Magnetofaba australis IT-1: one gene and its partner. The main gene of each other region encodes a partner of the protein of the gene in region 2 in a complex. Links are inferred from orthologs where the notes say so. Each region holds a gene or a part of one and is shown on either strand. Other genes may lie near its edges.

Region 1 (2,884 bases), on a different replicon or contig from region 2:
TCGCCTTCGCGGGTGAGCAGCTCCACCGAGCCCATCTCCCGCAGGTACATGCGCACCGGATCGTCGGTCTTGCCCAGGTCGATATCTTCGATGCCCGACTCGCTGCGCCCGGAGCCGCCCTCTTCGAAGTTGTCATCTTCGCTTTCATCATCGTCGCTGGAGATCTCCTCCAGATCGCCCAAACTGCTCGAACGCGGGCGCCCGCCGCTCTTGCGCGGCGTCTCATCGTCGTCATCGGACTCCACCAAATTGATGCCCATGCCGTCGAGCACGCCCATGACGTCTTCGATCTGATCGCCGGAGCTGATGTCCTCCGGCAGCACGTCATTGACCTCATCGTAGGTCAGAAATCCCCGCTCCTTGCCGCGCGCAATGAGCTGTTTCATGTGGTCAAGCTTGGTCTCTTCCTGGGACATGTTTCTGGCGTTCCGTTGGCTGTCGGTCATGAGCATCTAACAAGCTTTCCTGGCGACGTCGAAGCGAAGAGATCGCAACGCCGTCACGCCAAATCGTCAATTAATCCGGTTGGGCGCGCCGCCCTACACTACAGGTAGCGTCCATCTCCACGGCGCTGTTGCAGGCTGGTGATCTCCTGCTTGAGCACGCTCATACGACTCATCATGGCGTTGACCTGGTCGTTGGCCGCGTGGGCCAGTCCAGCCATGAGCTGGTCGTACTCCCGCTGGATGCCGCGCTCGATCATGGTGAGCAGGCAACCGCGCAACTCCGAGGCTTGCGACTCCAACTCCGCCTCTTCGTTTTGCGTTATGCGCTTGGCCAACTGGCGCAGCGCATCGTCCATGCCGTCGAAGGACCAGGGCCCCTCATCGGCGGGATCGCGATGAAAGCCCCTCTCCAACAGTTCGGTCAAAAGCTGCTGAAGTTGAGGATTTTTCAACCGCAGCTTGGCCAAATCCTCTTCATGCTCCAGCGTCAAACGGGGGTGTTTGAGCAGCAGCCCCATGAGCGCCTGATCGTGATCGCGCCCGCCATCGGCGCCCTGCGCGCTGTCGCGTCGACGCCATTGAGGGGGCTGCCCCATGGGCGCGCCGCTTTGATTCCGATCACGCCACTCCCCACGCCCGCCGCCTGCGGGTCGGTCGCGCCACGCCCCGCGTCCGCCGCCTGAACGATCTGGCCAGCCGCCGCTGCGCTGGGCGCGCTCGCCGCGCAGCACCTGCCCGGCGGTTAAACCGCCCAGACGCGCGCCCAACTCCTCGGCCATCAATTCGCGCAGCAGCGGATCGGCCACCTGCTCCAGCAGAGGCCGCGCCCGGTGACTGAGCGCCGCGCGCCCCTCCGGCGCCGCCAGATCCAGATCCTCGGCCAGCCCCCGCACCAGCAGATCCACCGGCGTATCGGCGTCATCCAGCCGCGTCATAAACGCCGCTTCGCCCTCGCGCCGCACCAGCGAGTCGGGATCCTCGCCCTCGGGCAGAAACAGAAAGCGCGCATGACGATCGGCCTGCAGGCCATCCATCACCCGCTCCAGGGCGCGCCAGGCGGCCTTGCGTCCGGCGTTGTCGCCATCGAAGCAGAACACCACCTGCTTGGCGCGGCTCCAGATCAGCCGCATATGCTGTTCAGTCACTGCCGTGCCCAGGGTGGCGGTCACCGGCAGCACGCCGCGCTCGGCGATGGCGATGGCGTCCATATACCCTTCGGTGACCAGCAGGCGCGGATGGCGCGCCAACTGCTCCTGGGCGATATTCATGCCGTACAGAATCTCGCTCTTGCTGTACAGCCGCGTCTCCGGCGAGTTGATGTACTTGGGCTTGCCGTCGCCCAACAACCGCCCGCCAAACCCTACGCAGCGCCCGCGCTGGTCGTGGATGGGGAAGATGATGCGGTCGCGGAAGCGGTCGTAGACGTTGCCCTCCTCCTTGCGCACCACCAGCCCTGCTTGCTCCAACGCGACAACCGCCGCTTCTCCGCCGCCCAAACGATCCAGCAGATTGCGCCAGCCCGGCGGCGCATAACCGATCTCAAACCGCGCTATGGTGTCCGCCGACAGCCCGCGCCCGTGCAGATAGCGCCGCGCGCGCTCCCCCGCCGGTTCGTGCAGTTGGCGGCGAAAGTAGCCTTTGGCCTCGGCCAGCAGCAGCAGCAGACGGTCGCGCTCCTGGCGTTCGCGATCGCGCTGCGGGTTGGGCTGGTCCGGCTCCGGCAGGGGCATCCCCGCCTCCATGGCCAGCGCCTCCACCGCCTCCGGGAACGGCAATCCCCGCGCCTGCATGACAAAGTCGATGGCGTCGCCGTGGGCGCCGCAACCGAAGCATTTATAGAAGCCCTTATCGGGCCGCACATTGAATGAGGGGGATTTCTCCTGGTGGAACGGGCAGAGTCCCAACCAGTTGGCGCCGCGTTTTTTCAGCGGCGTGACGCGCTCGATGACCGCCACCAGGTCCACCCGCTCGCGCAGGGCCAACAGGAAGTTGTCATCGAATCGCGCCATATGCCCCTCTTAACCGGATAGTGTGCGCAACAACTCCCGCCAGGCGCGCGCCATCCGCCCCCGAAGAGGGGGACACAGTGTCTTACGCGCCCGCCAGACGCTTTTTCACCAGCGCCGACAGGGCGCCCATATCGGCCCCTTCCGGCACCGAGCCTTTGAGCTGGCCCATCACCTTGCCCATCTCCTTGATGGAGGCTGCCCCGGCGGCGGCGATGGCGGCGTCGACGATGGCGCTCATCTGCTCTTCGGAGAGGGCTGGCGGCAGATACTCTTCCAGCACCGCGATCTCGCCCAGCTCCTTGTCGGCGGACTCTTCGCGGCCGGCGTTGCGGAACGCCTCTGCGGAGTCGCGACGCTGCTTGATCTGCGCGCGCACCACGCGAATGGCGTCGGCTTCCGTCATCGCTTTGCCGCCGGACTTCTCCTCAT
Region 2 (5,035 bases):
TAAGCTATGCGAAAAAACCGCACAAAACGGCCAATGTTTGCGTGACGCGGGGTGAGCTTGCGCTGACTCTTGGCCGCCGACTGGTCGGCGGCGGGATTCTTAAGGGTTTATAGTCGCTTGAATTCAGAATGACACATATCCAAACACGCAATGTTTGCGTGACGTAGGCCCGGCTTGCACTGACTCTTGGCCGCCGACTGGTCGGCGGCGGGGTCTGGGGGCCGCGCCCCCAGCGGGTGTGGGCGGAGCCCACGGTGTGGCTGTTGGTCTTGGGAGCTCGAGGGCGCAGCCCTCGATATCTTCCAGCGCCCATATGTTCACTTTTGGATGCTAGCGACTATATGACCCTTAAGCGGGGTGTGGGGCGGCGCCCACGATTCGGCAGGATTGCCGAATCGGACTCGCGATAGCGAGCCCGAAGGGTGAGGGCCATGGATGGCCCGAATCACGGTTTGGCTTGTGAATTTGGGAGCTCGAGGGCGCAGCCCTCGATATCTTCTCGCTTCAACCGTCTCTTTCTGTTTTGCGACGACTCTATGAACTGGGATGATTTGCGAATCGCACTGGCGGTGGCGCAGGCGGGCTCGTACGCCCGCGCCGCCCAGCGTTTGCGCCTGGATGAGACCACCGTGGCGCGGCGCATCAAGCGGCTGGAGCGCGCGCTGGGCTATGCGCTGTTCGACGCCGTAGACGCCAAACGGCGTCCCACGCCGCGCGGGCAGGAGATGCTGGCCCAGGCGGCGATCATGGCGCGCTGCGCCCAGGCGGTGGAGAGCGTGGAGGCGGATGGACTGGCCATCACAGGCCGCGTGCGACTGTCGGCCACGCCGACCATCGCCGAACAGGTGCTGGCGCCCGCGTTGGATGCGCTATTGACCACCCATCCCGGCCTGATCCTGACCCTGGAGAGCGCCAACGCCAACGCCGATTTTGCGCGCTGGGAGACCGATTTCGCCATCCGATTGGGACGCCCGCAACGGGGCAATTTCACCATGCGCAAACTGGGCGAGGCGGGTTTCTGCCTGATTCGCCCTCAGCGCGCGCCGCGCCCGGGCGACTACCTGTGCGCCTATCCGCCGGAGCTGGCGCAAACGCCGGAGATGCAGGCGTTACAGGGGATGTCGGAACTCCCTCCCGCGCGACTACAAACCGCCGATTTGAATGTGATTGATCGCGCCCTGGGCGGCGGACGCGCCAGCGCGATTCTGCCGCAGGCGTTTGCGCGCAAATGGGAAACTGACCCGAACATGACGGTGGAAGCGTTAGCGATTCGGCGTGAGGCGTGGCTGCTGGCGCAGCCGCATCTGCGCGATGAGCCGCGCGGGCGGGTGGTGAGTCAGTGGATTGTTGAGAGTTTCCATCAGTCGGATTTTCTGACGTCCGATAATATTGTTGAGAAATCTGAAAATTGAATACGCCAAGCTGCATTGCTATCGCCATGCAGAACCAAAATTGCACAGAACGACCGATGTTTGCGTGACACAGGTGAAGCTTGCGCTGACTATTGGCCGCCGACTGGTCGGCGGCGGGGTCTGGGGGCCGCGCCCCCAGCAGGGTGTGGGGCGGACCCACGATTCGGCAGGAATGCCGAATCGGACTCGCGCAGCGAGCCCGTAGGGTGAGGGCCATGGATGGCCCGAATCACGGTTTGGCGTTTGACCTTGGGAGCTCGAGGGCGCAGCCCTCGATATCCTCCATCGTCAAAACCACCAAGATCCAACTTTGTCTCGCGCCACTTTGGCGATTACGGCCCCGACCACGCCCCGCCCATGGCTTCGCTGGCGAAGTTCTCAAAGCGGGTGTGTTCATTGAGGAAGGTGAGCATCACCGTGCCGGTGGGACCATTCCGCTGTTTGGCCACAATCAACTCGGCGCGCCCTTTCAGATCCGGGTTGTCCTGCTTGTAGTACTCCTCGCGGAACACGAACATCACCACGTCGGCGTCCTGTTCGATGGAGCCTGATTCACGCAGGTCCGAGAGGATGGGGCGCTTGTCGGTGCGACTCTCCACCGTCCGCGACAGCTGCGACAGGGAGATCACCGGCACATTCAGCTCTTTGGCGATGGCCTTCAAACCCTGACTGATCTGCGAAATCTCCAACACCCGGTTATCCACATTGGTGGCGCCGCGCATGAGCTGCAGATAGTCCACCACAATCAGCTTGATGCCGCGCTCGCGCTTGAGACGCCGACACTTGGCGCGCATCGCCGTGATGCTCACTGCGGGCGTATCGTCGATGTAGATGGGGGCCTTGGCCAGACGGTCGGCGGCCTCGGTGAGCTTCTGGTAGTCATCCCCCTGCATGTGGCCGGTGCGCAGGCGCTGGGCGTCGATGCGCGACTCCGAGGCCAGCAGACGCATCACCAACTGTTCCTTGGACATCTCCAGGGAGAACACCGCCACCGGCTCCTCATGATCCAGCGCGGCGTTGGCGGCGATGTTCATGGCCAGCGCGGTCTTGCCCATGGCCGGACGTCCGGCCAGAATCAGCAGGTCCGACGGCTGCAATCCGGCCAGCTTCTTATCCAGATCGAGGAAGCCGGTGGACACGCCGGTGACCGAGCGCGAATCGTCCATCAACGCTTCGACCTTCTCGAACACCGCCGGCAGCACATCCTTGACGCCATGATAACTGGCGCGGCGGGTGCTGGAGCCCTCGGAGACCTGGAAGATGCGCTGTTCGGCCTCGTCGAGCACATCCTCCACGCGGCGGTCGCCCGCCTGCACCTGCTCAACAATGCTCACCGCCTCCGCCGACAGCGCGCGCAGAATCGATTTGTCGTGCACCAAACGCGCATAGGATTTGGCGTTGGCGGCGGTGGGCACGGTGTTGAGGATCTCCGCCAGATAGGCGGGACCGCCCACCCCCTCCAGCTCGCCGCTCTTCTCCAAACGATCCTTGAGCAGCACCACATCCACCACTTCGCCGCGCTCGAACGACTCCAGCATGGAGGCGAAGATCACCTTATGCGCCCCCATGTAAAAGTCATCCGGCGTGAGCAGGTCGGCGATCTGGTCCATCACGCCGTTGTCCAGCATGATCGCCCCCAGCACCGACTGCTCGGCCTCCCGCGACCACGCCGGACGGCGCGGCGGCGCGTCGGGGTCGTTGGCGGCGCCGTCGAAAGTGTTCAGCTGGGCGGGTGCTTCGCTCATGGGTTTCTCACGAACTGGTTATGCGCTAGTGTTGAGGCGCGAAAGATCCGGGCTGATAAACGTCTCATTGAACCATCAAACCGCTTGACCCGCTATGGCTGACGACAATAAGAAAGCTGATAAGTCGCACCCCCATCATGGCCATCGCGAACGCTTGCGCAAACGCTTTCTGCTCGAGGGTCTGGACGGCTTTGAGGATCATCAAGCGCTGGAGCTGGCGCTGTTCACCGCCCTGCCGCGCCGCGATACCAATGTCATCGCCCATGCGCTGCTCAAACGGTTCGGTAGCTTTGCCGCGGTGCTGGACGCCGACCCCGGCGATCTGGCCAGCGTGGAGGGGATGGGCCAGGGCGCGGCGGCGTTTTTGAGCCTGATCCCGGCGCTCACGCGGCGCTATCTGCACGATAAGGCAACCCATGACAAAGCGCGTCTGGATCAACCTGAAGCCGCCGCCAAAATCCTCGTTCCCATGATGGCCGGACGCACCGAAGAGGTGTTTTACGTGCTGTGTCTGGATACGCAGAATCGGCTGCTGTTTCCCGCCCTGATCTCCGAAGGCACGGTCAAACAGACCGCCGTGCATCCGCGCCAGGTGGTCGAAGAGGTGGTGCGCCACCGCGCCGCCAGCGTCATCCTCTCCCACAACCACCCCTCGGGCGCGGCCAAACCCTCCAAGGATGACATCAGCCTCACCGCGCGGCTGCATCGGGTGCTGGAGGGGATCGAGGTGCGCCTGCTCGACCACGTCATCGTGGCCGGCGAGAGCAGCTACAGCTTTGCCCAGAACGGCATGCTGCCCCGCGCCGACGGCCTGCGGCGACTGTAATCCCCGCCGCCGGACGCCTATTCCGCTTCGTCTTGCAGCAGGTCGCGCGGCGGCAGCTCCGGCTTGCTCAACATCAGCGGCTCGATGGGACGGCCATTAAGCAGCGCGTCCAACTTATTCGCCAGCGCATGTTCGGGATCGATTTTCAGCGCCGCATCCACATGCCGCTGCGCACTCTGGCGATCGCCCAGACGCGCCAGCGCCAACGCAACCTCGGTCTGGATATTGGCGTCCTCTGGCGCTTGATCCAATAGCGGCGTCAGCAGCCCCAGCGCCTCGCGCGGCGCCTTCACCCGGTTCATCAAGCGCCCCAGATGGTAGGGCGGCAGGATGGAATCCGGCATCTCCTTATGCGCCTGGCGCAGATGCGGCAACGCCTCCATATAACGCCCGGACATGGCCAGGGTGATGCCCAGACGCAAACGCGCCATGGAGAGCGTGGGATCCTCCTTGAGCGCCTGCTCCAGCAGCGCCACGGCGTCGTCGGTGTGGCCCACACAACCCAACTCGCCCGCGACCTTATCGCGCATGCGCGCCGGTTCGTCGGCGTACTGAATCGCTTTGTCGAAGTGCTCGCGCGCCTGCTCCTCGCGCTTCATTTTCATCAGCATGCGGCCAAACGCCAGATGCGCCTCATCAAACGGTTCATACAGCGCAACGGCGCGCTCGAACTCGGGGACCGCCTCGTCATAGCGTTTTTGTGAACGCAGATCCTGCGCCAGCAGATAGTGCAGCCACGGGTTGCCCGGCGTGGCGGCGATGGAGCGGCGCACGATGGTCTCATTATCGCGCCAGGCGCTGGCCTGGTCCCACGCCAGTCCGCCGCACAGCGTTAACGCCGCTGCGCTAACCGCCGCCGCCGCGCGCGGGCCCCAGCTCCAGCGCGCCGCCAGCGCTTGCAGACTCAGCACAATGGCCACAAACAGGCCGATGTGCGGCAGATAGACAAAGCGATCGGCATAGGCTTGCGCCCCCGCCTGATTGAGGCCGATCACCGGGAGCAGCGTCCCCACAAACCACAACCACCCCATCAGCGCCCACGGCGCGCGGCG

The links. Proteins that work in one complex are often made in the same cells at the same time.
Region 1: the proteins of dnaB (region 2) and dnaG are in contact, whole or in part, in a crystal structure (PDB 2R6A), measured with the Geobacillus stearothermophilus proteins. The link is inferred for Magnetofaba australis IT-1 from one-to-one orthologs. Residues at the interface, in WP_033016901.1 of Geobacillus stearothermophilus: Ser13, Glu15, Ala16, Gln18, Glu91, Leu92, Asp94, Ala95, Val96, Pro97, Thr98, Ala99, Ala100, Asn101, Tyr104, Tyr105, Ile108; in WP_049624496.1 of Geobacillus stearothermophilus: Lys456, Leu457, Leu458, Pro459, Ala460, Asn463, Ala464, Leu467, Leu535, Leu536, Ile537, Ala538, Gln544, Glu545, Asp548, Tyr549, His552.

Annotation. Positions count from the first base shown.
Region 1 is NZ_LVJN01000015.1:432,302-435,185, reverse strand. It holds dnaG (DNA primase), read right to left. Parts: upstream 2,456-2,884; coding sequence 545-2,455; downstream 1-544. Other genes in the region: MAIT1_RS04210 (GatB/YqeY domain-containing protein), read right to left, coding at 2,538-2,884; rpoD (RNA polymerase sigma factor RpoD), read right to left, coding at 1-416. UniProt on the Escherichia coli protein: RNA polymerase that catalyzes the synthesis of short RNA molecules used as primers for DNA polymerase during DNA replication.
Region 2 is NZ_LVJN01000020.1:116,997-122,031, reverse strand. Bases 952-3,771 are described here. They hold dnaB (replicative DNA helicase), read right to left. Parts: upstream 3,158-3,771; coding sequence 1,745-3,157; downstream 952-1,744. Other genes in these bases: radC (RadC family protein), read left to right, coding at 3,252-3,771; MAIT1_RS12820 (LysR family transcriptional regulator), read left to right, coding at 952-1,412. Also shown: more of MAIT1_RS12820, read left to right, coding at 537-951; more of radC, read left to right, coding at 3,772-3,983; MAIT1_RS12805 (tetratricopeptide repeat protein), read right to left, coding at 4,001-5,035. UniProt on the Escherichia coli protein: The main replicative DNA helicase, it participates in initiation and elongation during chromosome replication. Travels ahead of the DNA replisome, separating dsDNA into templates for DNA synthesis.